Regions from separate parts of the Rahnella sp. GSA61A genome, predicted to be linked through region 1. Evidence: predicted binding sites of a transcription regulator. Region 1 holds the regulator's gene; the other holds the start of a gene.
The links. Region 1 encodes LexA, which represses DNA repair genes until DNA is damaged. Its sites were predicted from a motif close to TNCTGTATGTACATACAGNA; they were not measured.
Positions count from the first base shown of each region.

Region 2: dinB (DNA polymerase IV) is a predicted target of LexA. The motif match lies at 3,520-3,539, and genes of this name have one in related genera.

Region 1 covers NZ_JAHXYO010000027.1:33,458-43,851, forward strand. Annotated here, with positions in the region: gene alr (alanine racemase) at 1-448, opposite strand, end outside; gene dnaB (replicative DNA helicase) at 557-1,963, opposite strand; gene LC431_RS23530 (quinone oxidoreductase) at 2,146-3,129, shown strand; gene pspG (envelope stress response protein PspG) at 3,526-3,762, opposite strand; gene dusA (tRNA dihydrouridine(20/20a) synthase DusA) at 3,955-4,962, opposite strand; gene zur (zinc uptake transcriptional repressor Zur) at 5,225-5,734, shown strand; gene LC431_RS23550 (CsbD family protein) at 5,893-6,102, opposite strand; gene dinF (MATE family efflux transporter DinF) at 6,292-7,656, opposite strand; gene lexA (transcriptional repressor LexA) at 7,955-8,563, opposite strand; gene LC431_RS23565 (diacylglycerol kinase) at 8,683-9,051, opposite strand; gene plsB (glycerol-3-phosphate 1-O-acyltransferase PlsB) at 9,169-10,394, shown strand, end outside.
Region 2 covers NZ_JAHXYO010000005.1:54,425-64,818, forward strand. Annotated here, with positions in the region: gene fadE (acyl-CoA dehydrogenase FadE) at 1-931, opposite strand, end outside; gene lpcA (D-sedoheptulose 7-phosphate isomerase) at 1,201-1,782, shown strand; gene LC431_RS08385 (class II glutamine amidotransferase) at 1,809-2,576, shown strand; gene dpaA (peptidoglycan meso-diaminopimelic acid protein amidase) at 2,547-3,272, opposite strand; gene dinB (DNA polymerase IV) at 3,556-4,614, shown strand; gene pepD (beta-Ala-His dipeptidase) at 4,749-6,209, opposite strand; gene gpt (xanthine phosphoribosyltransferase) at 6,503-6,961, shown strand; gene frsA (esterase FrsA) at 7,148-8,398, shown strand; gene crl (sigma factor-binding protein Crl) at 8,462-8,863, shown strand; gene proB (glutamate 5-kinase) at 8,986-10,089, shown strand; gene proA (glutamate-5-semialdehyde dehydrogenase) at 10,100-10,394, shown strand, end outside.

The DNA.
Region 1 (10,394 bases):
CGTTTTTGCAGGCACTCAGACGCTGATAAAATGCATCGGCCTGTGCCGGATGAACGCCCAAACGGTGCATACCGGTATCGATTTTCAGCCAGACATTCAGCGGACGCGCGAGGTCAGCACTTTCCAGCGCATCAAGCTGTTCGAGGCTGTGAACAGCGGTATCAAGCTGATGTTCAATCAGCAACGGTAATTCGCTGGCGGAGAAAAAACCTTCGAGCAGGAGGATGGGTTTTACCACACCGGCTTTACGCAGCATCAGCGCTTCGCTAAGCCGGGAAACGCCGTAATAATCAGCGTCCTGCAAGCTATGCACCGTCTCCAGCAGACCGTGCCCATAAGCGTTTGCTTTCACTACCGCAACCAGACGACTTTGTGGCGCCAGATGACGCACCCGTTGCAGATTGTGTCGCAGAGCGCGGCGATCAATGACAGCCGTAGCCGCTTTCATTTTAAGTCCTTTGCATGAAATTGAGAGTTTCTGACAGCAAGGCTGAGAACCAAACCCCACCTAGCCTCCCCTTGTGAAAGGGGAGGGATAAATTCAAAACCCGGGAAGTTAATCCTCGTCGTATTGCGGGCCGCCATAGTTATCAAACCGCGACCACTGACCGTTAAAGGTCAGGCGGACGGTACCGATCGGGCCGTTACGTTGTTTACCGAGGATGATTTGCGCGATGCCTTTTTCTTCACTGTTATCGTGATAGACCTCATCACGATAGATGAACATGATTAAGTCGGCGTCCTGCTCAATGGAGCCGGATTCACGTAAGTCGGAGTTGACCGGGCGTTTATCCGCACGTTGCTCCAGGCTTCGGTTAAGCTGCGACAGCGCCACCACCGGCACCTGCAATTCTTTCGCCAGCGCTTTGAGCGAGCGGGAGATTTCGGCAATTTCCAGCGTACGGTTATCAGACAACGCCGGAACGCGCATCAGCTGGAGGTAGTCGATCATGATCAGGCTCAGGCCGCCGTGCTCACGGAAGATACGTCGCGCACGCGAACGAACTTCGGTTGGCGTCAGCCCGGACGAATCATCGATATACATGTTACGTTTTTCGAGCAGAATCCCCATGGTGCTGGAAATACGTGCCCAGTCTTCATCATCGAGCTGGCCGGTACGGATTTTGGTCTGGTCGACGCGCGAAAGCGACGCCAGCATACGCATCATGATCTGGTCGCCGGGCATCTCAAGGCTGAAGATTAAGACCGGTTTATCCTGCATCATCGCGGCATTTTCTGCGAGGTTCATCGCAAAAGTGGTTTTACCCATCGACGGACGCGCCGCGACAATGATCAGGTCGGATTTTTGCAAGCCTGCGGTTTTCTTGTCGAGGTCAGCATAGCCGGTTGAAACGCCGGTTACGCCGTCATGCGGGCGCTGGAACAGCTCTTCGATACGGGAGACCGTGCTTTCCAGAATACGGTCGATACTTTTTGGACCTTCGTCTTTACTGGCGCGGCTTTCGGCAATCTGGAATACTCGGGATTCGGCTAAGTCCAGCAGGTCTTCGCTGCTGCGACCTTGCGGATCATAGCCCGCGTCGGCAATTTCATTGGCGACGGAGATCATTTCCCGGACAACAGCACGTTCGCGCACAATGTCAGCGTAAGCGCCGATGTTCGCCGCACTGGGGGTGTTTTTAGAAAGCTCTGCCAGATACGCAAAACCGCCGACGGAATCCAGATCGCCTTTCTGTTCCAGCGATTCGGAAAGCGTGATCAAGTCGATTGGTTTGCTCATTTCCAGCAAACGCTGCATTTCGGTAAAAATCAGGCGGTGCGGGCGGCTGAAGAAGTCATTGCTGACCACCCGTTCGGCCACATTATCCCAGCGTTCGTTATCCAGCATCAGCCCGCCCAGAACGGATTGTTCAGCTTCCAGCGAATGCGGCGGAAGTTTCAACCCTTCCATCTGGCGATCGCGGTTTTCGTTCTGTTGATTGGTCGGTTTTTTTGCTGCCATCTGTGGATTATTTCCTGCTCTAAGCGCCTGTTTTATGAGCGTCGGGTTTCCAAAAATCGGAGCCTGACTCGCGCGACAGTATAAACCATTTCAAAAGGGTATTAACCCTTAGTGCCGAAAATCTGGATTGTCCCTGACATTTAGCCTAGGGTTGAAATCAGACTCCATCACGAGGAAAAAACATGGCAAAGCGCATCCAGTTTTCTGAAACAGGCACCCCGGACGTTCTGCAATACGTTGATTATCAGCCACAAGATCCGCGGGCAGACGAAGTCCAGGTCGAGAATAAAGCCATCGGTATCAACTATATCGATACTTATGTGCGCAGCGGTCTGTACGCACCAGCCAGTTTTCCGGCGGGTTTAGGCACGGAAGCGGCAGGCATAGTCAGTAAAGTCGGTAGTGGCGTAACGGACATCAAACCTGGCGATCGTGTGGTTTACGCACAATCCGCGCCCGGCGCTTACAGCGAATTCCATAACGTACCACAGGAAAAAATCGCCCTTTTGCCGGACGCGATCAGCTTTGAGCAGGCCGCAGCCTCCTTCCTTAAAGGGCTGACAGTTTATTATTTACTGCGCAAAACCCATGAAGTACAGGCCGGTGAAACCATTCTTTTCCATGCCGCAGCCGGTGGCGTAGGCCTGATTGCCTGCCAGTGGGCGAAAGCGCTGGGCGTAAAACTGATTGGCACCGTGGGCTCTGATGAAAAAGCCGAACGCGCCAGACAGGCCGGTGCATGGGAAACCATTAACTACCAGAAAGAAGATATCGCGACCCGCGTGGCGGAACTGACGAACGGCGAAAAAGTCGGTGTGGTTTACGATTCCGTCGGCAAAGATACCTTTGAAGAATCGTTAAACAGCCTGAAACGTCGCGGTTTGCTGGTCAGTTTCGGCAATGCGTCCGGCCCGGTAAAAGGTGTGGATCTGGCGATACTCAATCAAAAAGGTTCGCTGTTTGTGACGCGCCCTTCCCTGAATGGCTACGTGACTAACCGTAAAGAACTGCTGGAGGCGAGCAGCGAGCTGTTCTCAATGATCGCCAGTGGCGCGATAAAAGTGGATGTCAGTGACGCGCAGAAATTCCCACTGTCCGAGGCAAAACGCGCGCATGAAACGCTGGAAAGCCGCGTGACACAGGGTTCAAGTCTGCTCATCCCATAAAAGTTTCCCTGAACCAATGCAAAAAAGGCTTTCACAGTTGTGAAAGCCTTTTTTACTGCCTGACTCAGACGACCTCTGATTTCAGACGGGTACTGCTGTAGGGTACTGCCGGGTAAATCCACAGGGCGATGTCACTTAAGCGACTATTGTGTGCCTCAGCGGACTTGATGAATTCGGTTTACAGCCTGCTGGCTGCCAATGAATTCCATCCTAACAGTCACCCATGTTAAAAAATATGATTTATGCATTTTGACCGCACATTCTGACCTAGCTTGTGATCGCTAGCACATAAGCAAAAGTTATCACTGCAACGGTTACATTTTTTTGCGCTCAGAATACGGTCAGCAATCCCCATCATTTCATGCAGTTACGGAAACCGATAAAGTGAAGCTGTTATTACGGCAAGCGACGGCGACGGTATTTTGGCTCATCAGGCCGGAAAAATGTCCGGTAAATCCAGACCGCAAGCACGGCCAAAAGCAGCCACGGCAACATTTTTACAACAATCGCCAAAAACCCACCCAACATCATCAGAGCAAATGCCACGACCAGCGCCGCAACCATACCCAGTAAAGAAATGCCGGTCAGCATCAGCATAAAGAAAAAACCAAGCACGAAGAGAATTTCCAGCATCGGGTGCTCCTTAATAAGCCATGTGCGATAAGACGTAGCGTCCAAACACGCATTAACCATTACAAGAAACATGCCAGTGTGATGGGATAAATAATTGATTGAATGATAAGGAAAAAATAATTCGCAGGCACGAATGGCCTGCGAAAAGATAGTAAATTTGACTAACAGATAGCGATTTTACTCACCCTGTTTTTATGCCTGCGCCACCACTTCCTGCGGCTGAGCAACCATCTGCAACGCCTGTTCGACCACATCGATGCCCGCGCCGGCTTTATGCGCATTCTCACTCAGATGACGACGGAACTGACGCGCGCCCGGCACCCCCTGGAACAGACCAAGAATATGGCGGGTGATGTGACCGAGGTAAGTACCTTTGCTCAGTTCCGCTTCGATATACGGATACAGCGCGCGGATAATATCCGGCCCGGTTTTCAGCGGCGCATCAGAGCCGAACAGCTCGCGATCCACATTCAGCAACAGGCCCGGATTCTGGTAAGCCTCACGCCCCACCATCACGCCATCCATATATTGCAGGTGCGTTTTGGCTTCTTCGAGGGTTTTGATACCGCCGTTAATTGCCAGGGTCAGGTGCGGGAAATCACGCTTGAGCTGATATACGCGCGGGTAATCCAGCGGCGGAATTTCACGATTTTCTTTCGGACTGAGGCCCGAAAGCCAGGCTTTACGCGCATGAATAATGAAGGTATCGCAACCGCCGTTTTCTGAAACCTGACGGATGAAATCACACAGAAATTCGTAGCTGTCCTGATCGTCAATACCGATTCGCGTTTTAACCGTGACCGGAATTGAGACTACGTCGCGCATGGCTTTGATGCAGTCAGCCACCAGCGACGCCTGCCCCATCAGACAGGCACCAAACATGCCGTTCTGCACGCGATCTGACGGGCAACCGACGTTGAGGTTAATTTCGTCATAACCACGTTCTTCCGCCCGTTTTGCGCAATGCGCCAGATCAGCCGGATTGCTGCCACCAAGCTGCAAAGACACCGGATGTTCTGCATCGCCAAACCCGAGATAATCCCCTTTGCCGTGAATAATGGCGCCGGTCGTGACCATTTCGGTATACAGCAACGTCTGGCCGGTCATCAGCCGGTGAAAATGGCGGCAGTGGCGATCGGTCCAGTCGAGCATCGGCGCAACGGAAAAACGCTGGGCGGAAAAGGGAGTGGTCTGGGGCATTACGTGTTGAGTTTCTGACATCGGCCTGACATTCGCTGAAGGGGTTCGTGACGCTCCCCCCGCTTCGCGCCAGAGGGAAGGTAATCGCTGATTATACCACAGAACAAAGATTCGGCATCTTGTGCCGCTGAGCAGGCGGATGCCGACGTTGCATCACATCTGAATGGCGCATAATTCGTCGTTTTGGTGCAAGCATGATAAAATCATCGGTGGTCGCATGATGTGGCCTATTCATTCCAATCTGCGCTCAGAGACCGTTGCTATGACCCTGAATAATCCGGAAAAATTACTTTCACAAGCTGAAGAACTTTGCCAGCAGCGCAATGTTCGCCTGACGCCGCAGCGGCTGGAAGTACTGCGCCTGATGACGCAACAACCCGGTGCGATCAGCGCCTATGACTTGCTGGATCTATTGCGCGTAAGCGAACCTCAGGCGAAACCACCGACCGTTTACCGGGCGCTGGATTTTCTGCTGGAACAGGGATTTATTCACCGTGTTGAATCCGCAAACAGCTATGTTCTCTGCCATCATTTTGAAGAGCCGAGCCATACTTCTGCGCTGTTTATCTGCGACCGCTGCGGGTTAGTTACCGAAAAAACCACCGACGGCATTGAAGAGCGTCTGGCAAAACTGTCATTAGAATCCGGATTTGAGCTTCGCCATTCCGTCGTTGAAGCGCATGGCTTATGTGCAGAATGCAAAGTAGTAGAAACCTGCGACAGCCATGACCATTGCGATCACGACCACAGTATTGTGGTGAAAAAACGCTGAATGATCGGGTTTTAAGGTTTTGAAGGTGACTCGTAAGAGGAGGATGTTTTGTACAGAGAAGAGGTTGGGTACATCCGTGTACCCGTATCCTGAAGCGTTCCGGGTAGGAGCAGCTAAATCTCAGGATACGTCACTGGCACGCGAGGGGGAGTCGCGTCTTACCAGTGATATTTGTTTTTGGTTTCCCATTCATTGAGCTCTTTCTCGGCCTGATCTTTTTGATAGCCGTAACGCTCCTGAATTTTACCGACTAACTGATCACGTTTACCTTCAACCACTGTCAGGTCGTCATCAGTCAGTTTGCCCCATTGTTCTTTCACTTTCCCTTTGAACTGCTTCCAGTTACCGTCGGCTTGGTCCTTATTCATAAAATATCTCCTGTTACCTTGGGTTTTATGAACTGCATTTCGTCTTGCAGCTCGTCCTTAACACTTTAAAGGTTAGTAGAGAATCTCGATTAATCCTCCTTAAACAGGGATAAAAACCACTATTAGGATTAATCTAAAGCATGAAATAACGACAAAGCTGCGCTTATTTCTTTGAAAATAGCTGAAAAATCAGTGCGACGGAGACGAAAACCATGTGTCATGCCGCCAGTAACGACGCCATATCCAGCCCAGTGAAATCCCGCGTAACCCGAGGAATACCGTCAGCGCCAGCCACAACGCATGATTGCCCAGCAGCGGTAAAGTGAACAATGTCAGCCCGTACCCCAGCGCCGCCACCAGCATGCTGTTTCGCATATCCCGCCCACGCGTTGCGCCGATAAACATGCCATCAAGCAAATAGCACCAGACAGCCACCAGCGGCAGTATAATTTGCCAGCCAAGATATCGGTCCGCCAGCTCACGCAATTCCGGTAATGATGTCAGCGCATCAATGATCGCCCCACCCGCCAGCGCGTAAATCAGAGCAAAAAACAGCGCAACCAGCCCGGCCTGACGACACGCGGCATGCCAGACATTCAGCAGTTTTTCGCGGTTGCGGGCACCGAATGCCTCACCGGAATGCGCTTCGATAGCATAAGCAAAACCGTCAAGTGCAAACGCGGTAAATGTCAGCAGGTTCATCAACACGGCGTTGACCGCCACAATGTGGCTGCCCAGCCGCGCGCCCAGAACGGTCAGCGATGCAAAGCAAAGCTGCAACAGTAATGAGCGCAGCATGATGTCGCGGTTAAGCCCGAGAAGACGGCGCAAATTACCACGCCACGCGGAGGTGATTTCTGCGCCGGTGATACCGCGTCGTTTCATCACCCGCCAGACGAAATACAGCCCGATGAGTAGCGTGAAATACTCGGAGCTTGCCGTCGCGATGGCTGCGCCACGCACGTTCCAGCCCAGCCCGATCACCAGCCACAGATCCAGAATGATATTCAGCAAATTCCCGGCAATCAGCAAAATCACCGGCCCGCGAACGTACTGAATGCCGAGCAACCACCCGAGGATCACCAGATTCGCCAATGAAGCCGGGGCGCTGAACCAGCGGATTTCGATAAACAGCCTCGCCTGTTCAAGCACGGGCTGGCTGCCGCCGACAATGTGAAACGCCAGCTCCATCAGCGGATGACGGAATACCACAATAATGACGCCCGCCAGTACAGCCAGAAGGAAGGGTTGTACAAAAGCACGCGCCAGAAGCTGATTATCTTTCGCGCCCAGCGCCTGAGCGGTCATGCCGGTGGTACTCATCCGCAGAAACAGTAAGAGCATAAAAAGGAAAGTGGTGATCATCGAACCCACAGCCACGCCGCCGAGATAATCCGGGCTGTCGAGATGACCGATCACTGCGGTATCCACCAGGCCGAGGAGCGGCACCGTGATATTGGAAAAAATCATCGGCAATGCCAGCATCCAGAGCGCTTTATCGGCAGGGCTTAAAAAGGTGTTTTTGAGTGTGTGTCGCAGGGAATGATGTTGCATAGAGAATCTCATGCCGGAGGTTCAGGTTATGCCTGTAAATGACATCGCCCCGAAAGGGGCGATGATGAGAGAAACGCATTTCTCTTTGAATTCACATGGATGCCAGAGGCGGCCGCCATCCATATTCAATTAGTTTTAGTCTTGTCTATCTGACACAGCAATTTCTGACTTAGTCATATCTGACCGAGTAATTCGCGTTATATCAAGGCGGCAACTAAGCGAACGCCGGGAGCATACACAAGTATGTGACCGGGGTTCGCGAAGGCAGCCAACGCAGAGATAGCTCGAAGTACGAAGGTCAGATCCAGTCGCCGTTGCGGATAACACCTACGGCTAAGCCTTCAATGCTGAAATTCTGCTCGCGCAAATCCACCACGATCGGCTGAAACTCGCTGTTCTCAGGCAATAACTGCACCACACTGCCTTGTTTTTTCAGGCGTTTCACGGTGACCTCATCATCAATACGGGCCACCACAACCTGACCATTACGCACGTCTTGCGTTTTATGCACGGCCAGCAGATCGCCGTCAAGGATACCAATATCACGCATCGACATACCGCTGACACGCAGCAGGAAATCGGCGCTCGGCTTAAACATTGCCGGATCGATCTGATAGTGCCCTTCGATATGTTGCTGCGCCAGCAGCGGTTCACCGGCGGCAACGCGGCCAATCAGCGGTAAACCTTCTTCTTCTTCCATCAGCAGACGAATGCCGCGTGATGCACCGGAAACAATCTCAATAACACCTTTACGCGCCAGCGCTTTAAGATGCTCTTCCGCCGCATTGGGAGAACGGAACCCCAGACGTGATGCAATCTCTGCGCGGGTTGGTGGCATACCGGTGGTGGAGATATGATCGCGAATAAGGTCGTAGACCTCTTGTTGTCTGGTCGTTAAAGCTTTCATTCCGCCCCCTGGTTGTTTATACAGTCTTGCTGTGAGTATATACAGCTAAACGGTCAATGAAAACCTAAGATTGAATAAAAACAGGGCATAACGTTGATTCCTGGAATGCAGATTCCAAATCAGAACCATCGCGACCAAAAGATGCTGACCCAGACAAAAATCGCCAATATGATGGTCAGAAGTACGGCAGCAGAGCCGATATCTTTTGCGCGACCAGAAAGCACATGAAACTCAGGCCCGATGCGGTCTATTGCACATTCCACCGCGCTGTTGAGCAACTCCGTGACACAGACCAGCACGACGGATCCCACCAGCAGGATACGTTCAATGGTGCTGACATCAAGCCAGAAAGATAGTAAAATTAACGGGATAGCGACGCTGGCCTCCTGGCGAAATGCCGCTTCGTTTTGCCATGCCGCTTTGAATCCTTTCCAGGAATAGCCGGCCGCTTTATAAATTCGGGTAAATCCGGTGACTTGGTTCGCCATTTCGGGTACTGATCCTTAGAGTGTTTGCAGCATTTTAGCTTTTATATGACCACAGATCTCCACGGATCTTTCTGGTATCCTTGCGGCGAAATTGCTAACAAGAGGCTTCACGTTTTTATGTCAGGTTGGCGTAGACTTTATTACACATTATTGAATTTACCACTCTCATTGCTGGTAAAGAGCAAGGTCATACCTTCAGATCCGGTTACCGAGTTGCATTTAGACCCGACGCGGCCGATTTTGTACGTATTACCTTATAATTCCAAAGCCGATTTGCTGACGTTGCGTGCGCAATGTCTGGCGCAGAATCTACCTGATCCTCTTATTCCGCTGGAAATTGACGGAACCCTGCTACCAAGCCATGTCTTTATAGCCGAAGGCCCGCGCGTATTCTCTTATTACACGCCGAAGCAGGAGTCCGTAAAGCTGTTCCACGACTACCTTGATTTGCACCGCAATAATCCGGATTTAGACATTCAGATGTTGCCGGTGTCGGTAATGTTTGGTCGTGCACCGGGCCGTGAAGGTCAGGACGACACGCCGCATCTGCGCGTGCTGAACGGTATCCAGAAATTTTTCGCTGTGCTGTGGCTGGGGCGGGACAGTTTCGTCCGTTTCTCCAATACCGTTTCCCTGCGTTATATGGCGACGGAACACGGCACAGATAAGACGATTGCTCAAAAACTGGCACGTGTGGCGCGGATGCATTTCTCCCGTCAGCGTCTGGCTGCGGTTGGTCCGCGCCTTCCGGCACGTCAGGATTTATTCAATAAATTGCTGGCCTCAAAAGCCATTGAGAAAGCGATTGAAGACGAAGCCCGCAGCAAGAAAATTTCCCACGAAAAAGCCCAACAAAACGCCATCGCCCTGATGGAAGAGATTGCCGCTGACTTCTCTTATGAAGCCGTGCGCCTCTCTGACCGTGTGCTGAGCTGGACGTGGAACCGTTTGTACAAAGGCATCAACGTTAATAATGCCGAGCGTGTACGCCAGTTAGCGCTGGACGGTCAGGAAATTGTGTATGTGCCTTGCCACCGCAGCCACATGGACTATCTGCTGCTGTCTTACGTGCTCTATCATCAGGGTCTGGTACCGCCGCATATTGCCGCCGGTATCAACCTGAATTTCTGGCCGGCTGGCCCGATTTTCCGCCGTCTGGGTGCGTTCTTTATTCGTCGAACCTTTAAAGGCAACAAGCTCTATTCGACGGTTTTCCGTGAATATCTGGGCGAACTGTTCAGCCGCGGTTATTCGGTGGAATACTTTGTGGAAGGGGGGCGTTCGCGAACCGGGCGTCTGCTGGAGCCGAAAACGGGCACGCTGGCCATGACCATTCAGGCCAT
Region 2 (10,394 bases), on a different contig from region 1:
TAATGCCCAGATCCGTTTCGTTGCCGAGCAGGTGATCGGGATCTTTCAGTTTAAATGCCAGGCCCAGCACGGTGGCGATAGGTGCCAGCGTGATGTAACGCTTGTTCCAGGTCAGGCGCATGCCAAGCACTTCCTTACCCTGCCACTGGCCTTTACACACGATACCAAAGTCCGGGATGGCACCGGCATCAGAACCCGCTTCCGGGCTGGTCAGGGCGAAACAGGGAATTTCCAGACCTTCGGCCAGACGCGGCAGATAGTGATCTTTCTGCTCCGTGGTGCCGTAATGTTGCAGTAATTCGCCTGGCCCGAGGGAGTTCGGCACACCGACGGTGATCGCCAGAATGCCTGACACACCGGCCAGTTTTTGCAGCACACGCGCCTGCGCATAAGCCGAGAATTCCAGACCGCCGTACTCTTTCTTAATGATCATCGCGAAGAAGCGGTGTTCTTTCAGATACGCCCACAGTTCCGGCGGCAAATCAGCCAGTTCATGGGTGATCTGGAAGTCATTCGCCATACGGCAGGCTTCTTCAACCGGCCCGTCAATAAAGCGCTGCTCTTCCTCTGTCAGTTGCTGCTCAGGATAATCCTGCAATTTCTTCCAGTCTGGCTTGCCACCAAACAGGTCACCCTCCCACCAGGTGGTGCCTGCTTCAATCGCTTCTTTTTCCGTGCGCGACATTGCGGGCATCACTTTACGGAAGGTGCGAAGCGCCGGGCCGGAGAACAATGAACGGCGCATGACAGGGATATTGAAGGGCAGGAGAATGATCGCCAGCGGCAATAACAGCCAAAGTGTCCACAGATTAATGGCACCCATAACCGCCGTAAACGCCAGTAAAATCAGGCTGCTCAGGGCGAGATTGACCTTGTGATAGAACAACGCACCAAGGATCACGATAAATGCAACAATGCTAAGAACCATCATAGTAAAGCTCCTGAGTAGTAGGAGGTCTGACCTGTTGTAGGGATATAATGGTTTTAGTTCATGCTCATTTCTTTATCAATACGTTTACATACTAATTACAACACAGCTCACAAACCGGTCGCACGAAGCGTCAAAAACAGAAACTATCGGAATCATTACCGCTTCATGGCTTCTCGCTGTTTCGGCTTTCCGTTAAACTGCACAGCGGAACGTTTTATTGCTATCGGCCGTGCTGAAACCGGCTGCAAATGGACATAAAAGAGGCTGCTATGTACCAGGATATTATCCGTACTGAACTGAACGAAGCTGCTGACACGCTGAATAAATTCATCAGCGATCCGGCAAATATTGAGTCTATTCAACGTGCAGCGGTGCTGCTGGCCGATTCATTCAAAGCGGGTGGGAAAGTGATTTCCTGTGGTAACGGGGGTTCACACTGCGATGCCATGCATTTCGCCGAAGAACTGACAGGCCGCTATCGTGAAAACCGTCCGGGCTATCCGGCAATTGCGATTTCTGACGTCAGCCACATCTCTTGCGTCGGCAACGATTTCGGTTACGAATACATCTTTTCCCGTTATCTGGAAGCCGTAGGCCAGAAGGGCGACGTGCTGCTGGGCATTTCCACTTCCGGTAATTCCGGTAACGTGATCAAAGCCATCGAAGCCGCACGTGCTAAAGGCATGAAAGTTATCACCCTGACCGGTAAAGATGGCGGGAAAATGGACGGTTCAGCCGATGTGGAAATCCGCGTTCCGCACTTTGGTTTCGCTGACCGCGTGCAGGAAATCCACATCAAAGTCATTCATATTTTGATTCTTCTGATCGAAAAAGAGATGGCAAAGGCATAAGCCTTTTGCCGTAAAGGAGGCTGGTGATGTGCGAATTGCTCGGGATGAGCGCTAACGTTCCTACTGATATTTGTTTCAGTTTCAGTGGATTAGTGCAGCGTGGTGGCGGGACCGGCCCGCATAAAGACGGCTGGGGCATCACCTTTTATGAAGGGAATGGCTGTCGTACTTTTAAAGATCCGACGCCAAGCTTTAATTCGCCCATTGCCCGCCTTGTTCAGGAATATCCGATCAAATCCTGCGCGGTGATTTCTCATATCCGTCAGGCAAACCGTGGTGAAGTCGCGCTGGAAAATACTCATCCGTTTACCCGCGAACTGTGGGGACGCAACTGGACTTATGCGCACAACGGTCAGCTTCGTGGTTATCGTCAGCTCGATACCGGTACGCTGCGTCCGGTGGGCCAGACCGACAGCGAATACGCCTTCTGCTGGTTACTGCACAAACTCACCCAACGCTATCCGCGCCGCCCTGCAAGCTGGCCGCCGGTGTTTCGCTATATTGCGTCGCTGGCTGATGAATTACGGCAGAAAGGGGTGTTTAACATGTTGCTGTCGGATGGCAATTTCGTGATGGCCTATTGCTCGACGAATTTGCACTGGATCACGCGGCGTGCGCCTTTCGGCAAGGCAACGTTGTTGGATCAGGATGTGGAAATTGATTTTCAGCAGCAGACGACACCGGATGATGTCGTCACCGTGATTGCCACGCAACCGCTGACGGCGAACGAAACCTGGAACAAAATTGCTCCAGGTGAATTCGCATTATTTCATCGGGGCGAACGCCAGCTGTGAAGGCAGCGGGGTGTTGGACAACGGTTGTAGCACTTCATATCTACCGTCAGTGACCACGACATTTGGTGGCTGATGGTGTTTCTCAAAGTACGCATATCCCGGCTGTAACTGGTTCCAGAAACTGTAATAGCTGGAGTTTTTATGCGCCTTCATGTTGGCATCGGTCATCCTGAACGGGTAAATGCTAATTTTTAAATTGCGTTGCCCGAACTGGAATGCCGCCTGTACGTAGGTGAATATTTCGTCCATATAGCCGTCGGTCATGGCGTAGCAACCAATAGACTTACAGTTACCGTGGATCATCAGATACTTACCTGAATAACCCTGCGAGATATCATAAGCATTGGGGAAACCGATGTTGATGGCGCGATAAAAGCGGCTGTCGGGTTTCAGGTGGTGAATATCCACGTTGTAGAAACCTTCCGGGCTTTTGAAATCGCCTTCGCGACGTTTATTTCCCAAACCGCCGGAAAAATCGCAGATGCCATAACTGCCGATCAGACGAAATTCGCCGTCGAGCTGAGCATACAATTCGAGTTTACGTTCCTGTTTGAAGATCTGGATATAAACAGGTGCACCCAATAATTGTTTTTTTAGTGCCGCGTTGACCGGGACAGCATCGCTGGCCACGGCGTAATTTGCTGTAAATAAAGGCAAACTGAGGAGCATCGCAAGAAACAGCGCGATTCTGATCATTCTAAGTCCTGCTCGGTAATAATTTTGATTATTTTGTCTACAGCTCAACTGCCTGTAAGACCGCCACTGATTTTCTTCTTATGTACTGTCTGTCGGAAACGCTGTCATATTAATACTGATTAAATTTTTAGCAATCACCAAATAATGAATAATGACTTTAGGAATAGGAAAATTATTACGTTGCCATTAATGGTGATTAATTAAGTCAAACTAACCCTCATTTTCTATGTTGGACATCCCTGCATTCAACTGTATACTTATACAGTTATTGAGGGGGAGGGTTATGCGTAAAATCATTCATGTGGATATGGACTGCTTTTTCGCTGCGGTCGAAATGCGCGATGATCCTTCCCTGCGCGACATTCCTATTGCCATTGGCGGCAGTCGTGACCGCCGTGGTGTTATCAGCACCGCTAATTATCCTGCCCGCAAATTCGGCGTGCACAGCGCGATGCCCACCGGCATGGCACTGAAACTTTGCCCGCACCTGAAAGTGATCCCCGGCCGAATGGAGGCCTATAAAGAAGCGTCAAACCATATCCGTGAAATCTTTGCGCGTTATACGCCATTGATCGAACCGCTGTCACTCGATGAAGCTTATCTGGATGTTTCCCACGCGACGCAATGCAACGGCTCTGCAACGCTTATCGCTGCTGAAATCCGTCAGGCCATTTTCGATGAGATCAATCTGACGGCATCTGCGGGTATCGCGCCGATCAAATTTCTGGCAAAAATCGCCTCGGATCTGAACAAGCCCAACGGTCAGTTTGTGATCACGCCGGAAAAAGTCGGGGCGTTTTTACAGGATCTTCCGCTGAGTAAAATCCCCGGCGTCGGTAAAGTCACCGCTCAGCGTTTGCAGGAGCAGGGGCTGATCACCTGCGGCGATGTGCAGCGTTATGATCTGGCAAAACTGCTTAAACGCTTTGGCAAATTTGGCCGTGTGCTGTGGGAACGCTGTCAGGGTATCGATGAACGTGAAATTTCCCCCGAGCGGTTACGTAAATCGGTCGGCGTTGAACGCACACTGGCAGAAGATATCCACAGTTGGGAAGAATGCGTGTCGCTGATCGAACGTTTGTATCCTGAACTGCAAACACGTTTAAGCCGTGTCAGCCCGGATCTGCGCATCGCGAGGCAGGGCGTAAAACTCAAATTCCATGATTTCCAGCAGACCACGCAGGAACACGTCTGGCCGGTGCTGAATAAAGAAGATCTGCTGAAGGTCGCGCATGAAGCCTGGGAACAGAGGCGTGGCGGAAGGGGAGTCAGGCTGGTGGGATTGCATGTGACGTTGCAGGATCCGCAGATCGAGCGGCAGCTTCTGCTTCCCTGGGAATAATCCCCGTCATCCTTCAAACTGTCTCTGCGTTGGCTGCCTTCGCAAACCCCGGTCACATACTTGTGTATGCTACCGGGGATTTACTCAGTTGCCGCCTTGATACAGCCCGAATGATTTAGGGGACCGATCGAGTATTAACCGCGTTCAGGAATCGCTTTCAGCAGGGCCGTCAGCAGTTTCCAGTACAGCTCGACGCTGGCGATTTCCACCTGCTCATCCGGCGAGTGTGGCCCGGTGATGGTTGGCCCGATGGAAACCATGTCCATGTCCGGGTACGGTTTTTTGAACAGACCGCATTCCAGACCGGCGTGGATCACCATGATGTTCGGAGTTTTATTGAACAGCGTCTGGTAAGTTTCACGCACCAGCGTCATCACTGGTGACTTCGGCTCAGGTTTCCAGCCAGGATAGCTGCCTTTTGCCAGACTTTTCGCGCCAGCCAGTTCACTCAGTGAATTGAGCATGCTGACCACATATTCTTTACCGCTGTCGATAAGCGAGCGGATCAGGCTGTTGATCGCCACTTCGTCATCTTTCATGGTGACAACACCGACGTTCAGCGAGGTTTCTACCACGCCTTTCACGTCATCACTCATGCGGATCACGCCGTTTGGCGTCGCGTTCAGCAGGGCAAGGAATTTACCCTGAGTTTCTGCGGTCAGCGCCTTCGCGTTGCTTTCAGCCGCTTCCACCACAAAGGCAATTTTCTTCTCTACCGCTGACAGTTCGAACTGAATCGTTGCCAGGAATTCTTGTGCTGCCGCTTTCAGCGCGTCTGCTTTATCAGCAGCAACAGCAAGAGTCACAATTGCTTCACGCGGGATAGCGTTACGCAGTGTGCCGCCTGTGAAGTCGAGCAGGCGCAGACCAAGAGTATCAGCGTTGTCTGCCAGGAAACGTGCCAGCAGTTTGCTGGCGTTGCCCAGACCTAAGTGGATTTCCGCGCCGGAGTGGCCACCTTTCAGGCCTTTCAGGGTCAGTTTCAGCGTGCTGAAACCGGCCGGAACCGCTTCACGGCTCAGCGGCAGTGTGGCGGTAAAATCAATCCCGCCAGCGCAACCCATGTAGATTTCGCCTTCGGTTTCAGAATCGGTGTTGATCAGAATTTCAGACTGTAACCAGTTCGGTTGCAGGCCGAATGCGCCTGCCATGCCGGTTTCTTCGGTCATGGTCAGCAACACTTCCAGCGGGCCGTGTTCTACGCTGTCATCAGCCAGAACCGCCAGCGCGGACGCCATACCGATACCGTTATCAGAACCCAGCGTGGTGCCGCGGGCTTTTACCCAACCGTCTTCGATGAAGGGCTGGATCGGATCTTTAGTGAAATCATGAACAGTATCGTTGTTTTTCTGCGGCACCATATCGAGGTGAGCCTGCAGTGCAACGGCTTTGCGGTTTTCCATGCCTTTGGTGGCGGGTTTGCGCAGCAAAATGTTGCCAACTTCATCACGCTCAGCGTGGATACCTTTTTCCTGTGCCCATTCAACGATGTGTTTTGCCAGCGCTTCTTCATGATAGGAAGGGTGCGGAATTGAACAAATTTTGGCAAAAATATCCCACAACGGTTGTGGCGAAAGCTGAGACAGTTCAGACACTATAAGTCTCCTGTGACAGTCAGCTCATTCAGGCTCCGTTTGCAGGGGAACTGACTGAGATGCTGTAGGTTTAAGGTTAAGTAATCCCCGCCAGACTGTGTGGCGAGTGGCCTGACAGAATATCACTTAATCTTAACCTGTGCGCGGGGACGGGGAGAAATTCCGGGATTTTTGGGCGGCTGAAGCCAGATAATCGCTGGTTTTTGTGAACCGGACTCACTATAATCTCGCGCAACCTTTTTTCCCCCCATTATTTTTTTAGAAGCCGTTAATTCACTGGCTGGGACACCTTTATGAGCGAAAAATACGTTGTAACCTGGGACATGCTGCAAATCCACGCGCGCACTATGGCTAAACGCCTGCTGCCGGCAGAACAATGGAAAGGCATTATTGCAGTCAGCCGTGGTGGCCTGGTTCCGGCAGCGTTGCTGGCTCGCGAGCTGTGCATCCGTCATGTGGATACCGTATGTATCTCCAGCTACGACCATGATAATCAGCGCGAAATGCAGGTGCTGAAACGCGCAGAAGGCGACGGTGAAGGCTTTATCGTGATCGACGATCTGGTGGATACCGGCGGCACCGCGAAAGCCATCCGCGAAATGTACCCGAAAGCGCATTTCATCACGATCTTCGCGAAACCGGCTGGCGCACCGCTGGTTGATGACTATGTGATCGACATCCCGCAGAACACCTGGATCGAACAGCCGTGGGATATGGGTGTGGTATTCGTGCCACCTCTGGTAGGAAAATAATCCTCCACTGTTAATATTCCTCTAATTTAACGCCTGGCTTATTGCCGGGCGTTTTGCTTTTGTTGCCTTGAAATCCTTTCCGCTTGACCTCACCCCTCACTTGTCGCAACGTGGGCGGGTTATAATCCCGTCCAGAAATGATCGCCTGCGGGCGACCTGCTGCTTGCTAACGGAGGATCTTGCATCATGGCTCCAGCCAATCTTACGGAAAAACTGTTTAAACCTTCCTTCAAATACCCGGAAACATCGACGCTGGTTCATCGCGTTCATCACCATAATACGCACCCGCCGATGCATTCTGCGCTGGAAGGCGACACGGTTCATTGCTGGTACCGCACGATTAACCGTCTGATGTGGATGTGGCGCGGGGTTGATCCGCTGGAAGTGGAAGAAGTGCTGTCGCGCATTGCTGTCTCCCAGGCGGAGCACAGCGATCCGTTGCTGCTCGATACCGTGATTGGTTACCGCAATGGCAACTGGATCTACGAATGGTCAAATCAGGCGATGTACTGGCAGCAAAAAGCCGCCGAAGAGAAAGATGCGGATGTGGCGAGCGAATACTGGCTGAAAGCCGCCAACCTTTACAGCATCGCCGGTTATCCGCATCTGAAAGGCGATACGCTGGCGGAACAGGCGCAAGCGCTGGCCAATAAAGCCTTTGAAAAATCCTCGGAACATTCGCCTTACGAACTGAAAGAGCTGGAATTTAAGATCCCCGGCGGTGCCCCTATCACCGGTTTCCTGCACCTGCCAGCCGAAGGGAAAGCACCGTTCCCGACGGTGCTGGTGTGTGGCGGTCTCGACACCTTACAGAGTGACCATCAGCGCCTGTTCCGTTCATATCTCGCGCCGATGGGCATCGCGATGCTGACCATCGACATGCCGTCGATCGGTTTTTCATCGAAGTGGAAACTGACGCAGGACACCAGCTTCCTGCATCAGCAGGTGCTGATGCAGCTTTCGGATGTGCCCTGGGTCGATGCCAGCCGCGTCAGTTTGCTCGGTTACCGTTTTGGTGCGAACGTCGCGGTGCGTCTGGCGTATCTCGAACCGCGCCGCGTGCGGGCAGTGGCCACGCTGGGGGCGCTGGTGCATACGCTGCTGAGCGACCCGAAATGTCAGGAGCAGGTACCGAACATGTATATAGATGTGCTGGCGAGCCGCATCGGCATGTCGAGCGCGTCCGACTCGGCGCTGAAAACCGAACTTAATCGTTATTCTCTGAAAACGCAGGGGTTGCTTGGACGCAGAACGCCGACGCCCATCCTGGCCGCATACTGGGAGAACGATATATTCAGTCCGAAGAGCGAAGCTAAGCTGATTGCGGATTCTTCCGCTGACGGCAAGCTTTTGACCATCCGCAGCGAGCCGCTTTACGCGCATTTTGACAGCGCTTTACATGAGATTTGTGGGTGGTTGCAAAAGCATATGCGTTAACTTAATAGTTGCTAATTCCTAACGTTTTGCTAAAAAGGATCGTCTTTCAATGGAGGTTGTACTATGACGTTACCAAGCGGTCATCCTAAAAGCAGGCTAATGAAACGTTTCGGTACACTGGGACCGTACATCAGAGAAGGGAAATGCGAGAACGACCGCTTTTTCTTTGACTGTTTAGCTGTCTGTGTGAACGTGAAGCCTGCGCCGGAAAAGCGTGAATTCTGGGGCTGGTGGATTGAATTGCAGGCTGAAGCCGAACGTTTTACCTATGTTTATCATTTCGGATTGTTTGATAAAGACGGCATCTGGAAAGTGCAAAACATTAAAGATGCTGAAGTGCGAGAGAAGCTTGAGACGACATTGAAAGGGTTCCACAAAAACCTGAATGCCATGATCGAAGAGATGTCCCTCAAACTGGAACCTGCTGATGATTTCAGCGAAGAACCTGTGAAGCTCTCCGCCTGACTTTCTGTACTACCCATTCCCATCATGAATGCTGCTATTATAGCGTTATGCCGTTTGGCATAACGCTTCTCTGCTGTTACAAAGACAAAGAAGCCCTTCTTTTTCACACTAATGGAACGATTATGAGTGGTAGTCAGACACTGGTTGTAAAACTGGGCACCAGCGTGCTCACTGGCGGCTCGCGCCGCCTCAACCGTGCTCACATTGTTGAGCTTGTCCGCCAGTGCGCGCAGCAACATGCGGCAGGGCACCGGATTGTGATTGTCACGTCGGGCGCGATTGCTGCCGGGCGTGAACATCTTGGCTACCCCGAACTCCCCGCCACCATTGCTTCCAAACAACTGCTGGCTGCCGTCGGGCAAAGTCGTTTGATCCAGCTGTGGGAGCAATTGTTCTCGATTTATGGCATCCACATTGGTCAGATGCTGCTGACGCGTGCCGACATGGAAGACCGCGAGCGGTTCCTGAATGCCCGCGACACCATGCACGCGCTGCTCGATAACCATATCGTCCCGGTCATTAATGAAAACGATGCGGTCGCCACCGCTGAAATTAAAGTCGGCGATAACGACAATCTTTCCGCACTGGCCGCTATTCTGGCGGGTGCCGATAAATTGCTGTTGCTGACCGATCAGCGTGGTCTGTTTACCGCAGATCCGCGGACCAATCCTGAAGCTGAATTGATCCGCGAAGTCATGACCATTGATGATGAACTGCGCGGTGTGGCGGGCGACAGCGTCTCTGGTCTCGGTACCGGTGGCATGGCCACCAAACTGCAGGCGGCAGATGTCGCGTGCCGGGCGGGCGTCGATACCATTATTGCTGCGGGCAACCTGCCGGGCGTGATTGGCGATGTGATTAACGGCGTTTCCGTCGGCACACGTTTTCACGCGATGGAGACGCCGCTGGAAAACCGTAAGCGCTGGATCTTTGGTGCACCGCCAGCCGGTGAAATCACCATCGACGACGGCGCGGTTTCTGCCATGATGGAGCGCGGCAGTTCGCTGCTGCCAAAAGGGATCCGCGAAGTGAAAGGCGATTTCTCGCGTGGCGAAGTGATCCGCATCCGCAACCTGAACGGACGCGACCTCGCGCACGGTGTCAGCCGCTATAACAGCGATGCGATGCGCATGATTGCCGGTCATCACTCTCAGCAGATCAGTGAAATTCTCGGTTACGAATACGGCCCGGTTGCCGTTCACCGTGACGACATGATTGTCAGTTAAGGAGCCACAGATGCTTAACGAGATGGGCAAGGCCGCGAAAGCCGCGTCCTGGCAGCTTTCCACCCTCAGCACCGCGCAGAAAAATCGTGCGCTGATGCTGATGGCCGACATGCTTGAGGCCAACAGCCAGAGCATTATTCTTGCTAACGAACTCGACATGGCTGCTGCCCGCGAAAGCGGCATGAGCGAGGCATTACTGGACCGCCTGCTGCTGACCCCCGCGCGTCTTTCGGCGATTGCCAGCGACGTGCGTGATGTCTGCCGTCTGAGCGATCCGGTCGGGCAGGTGATTGATGGTTCACAGC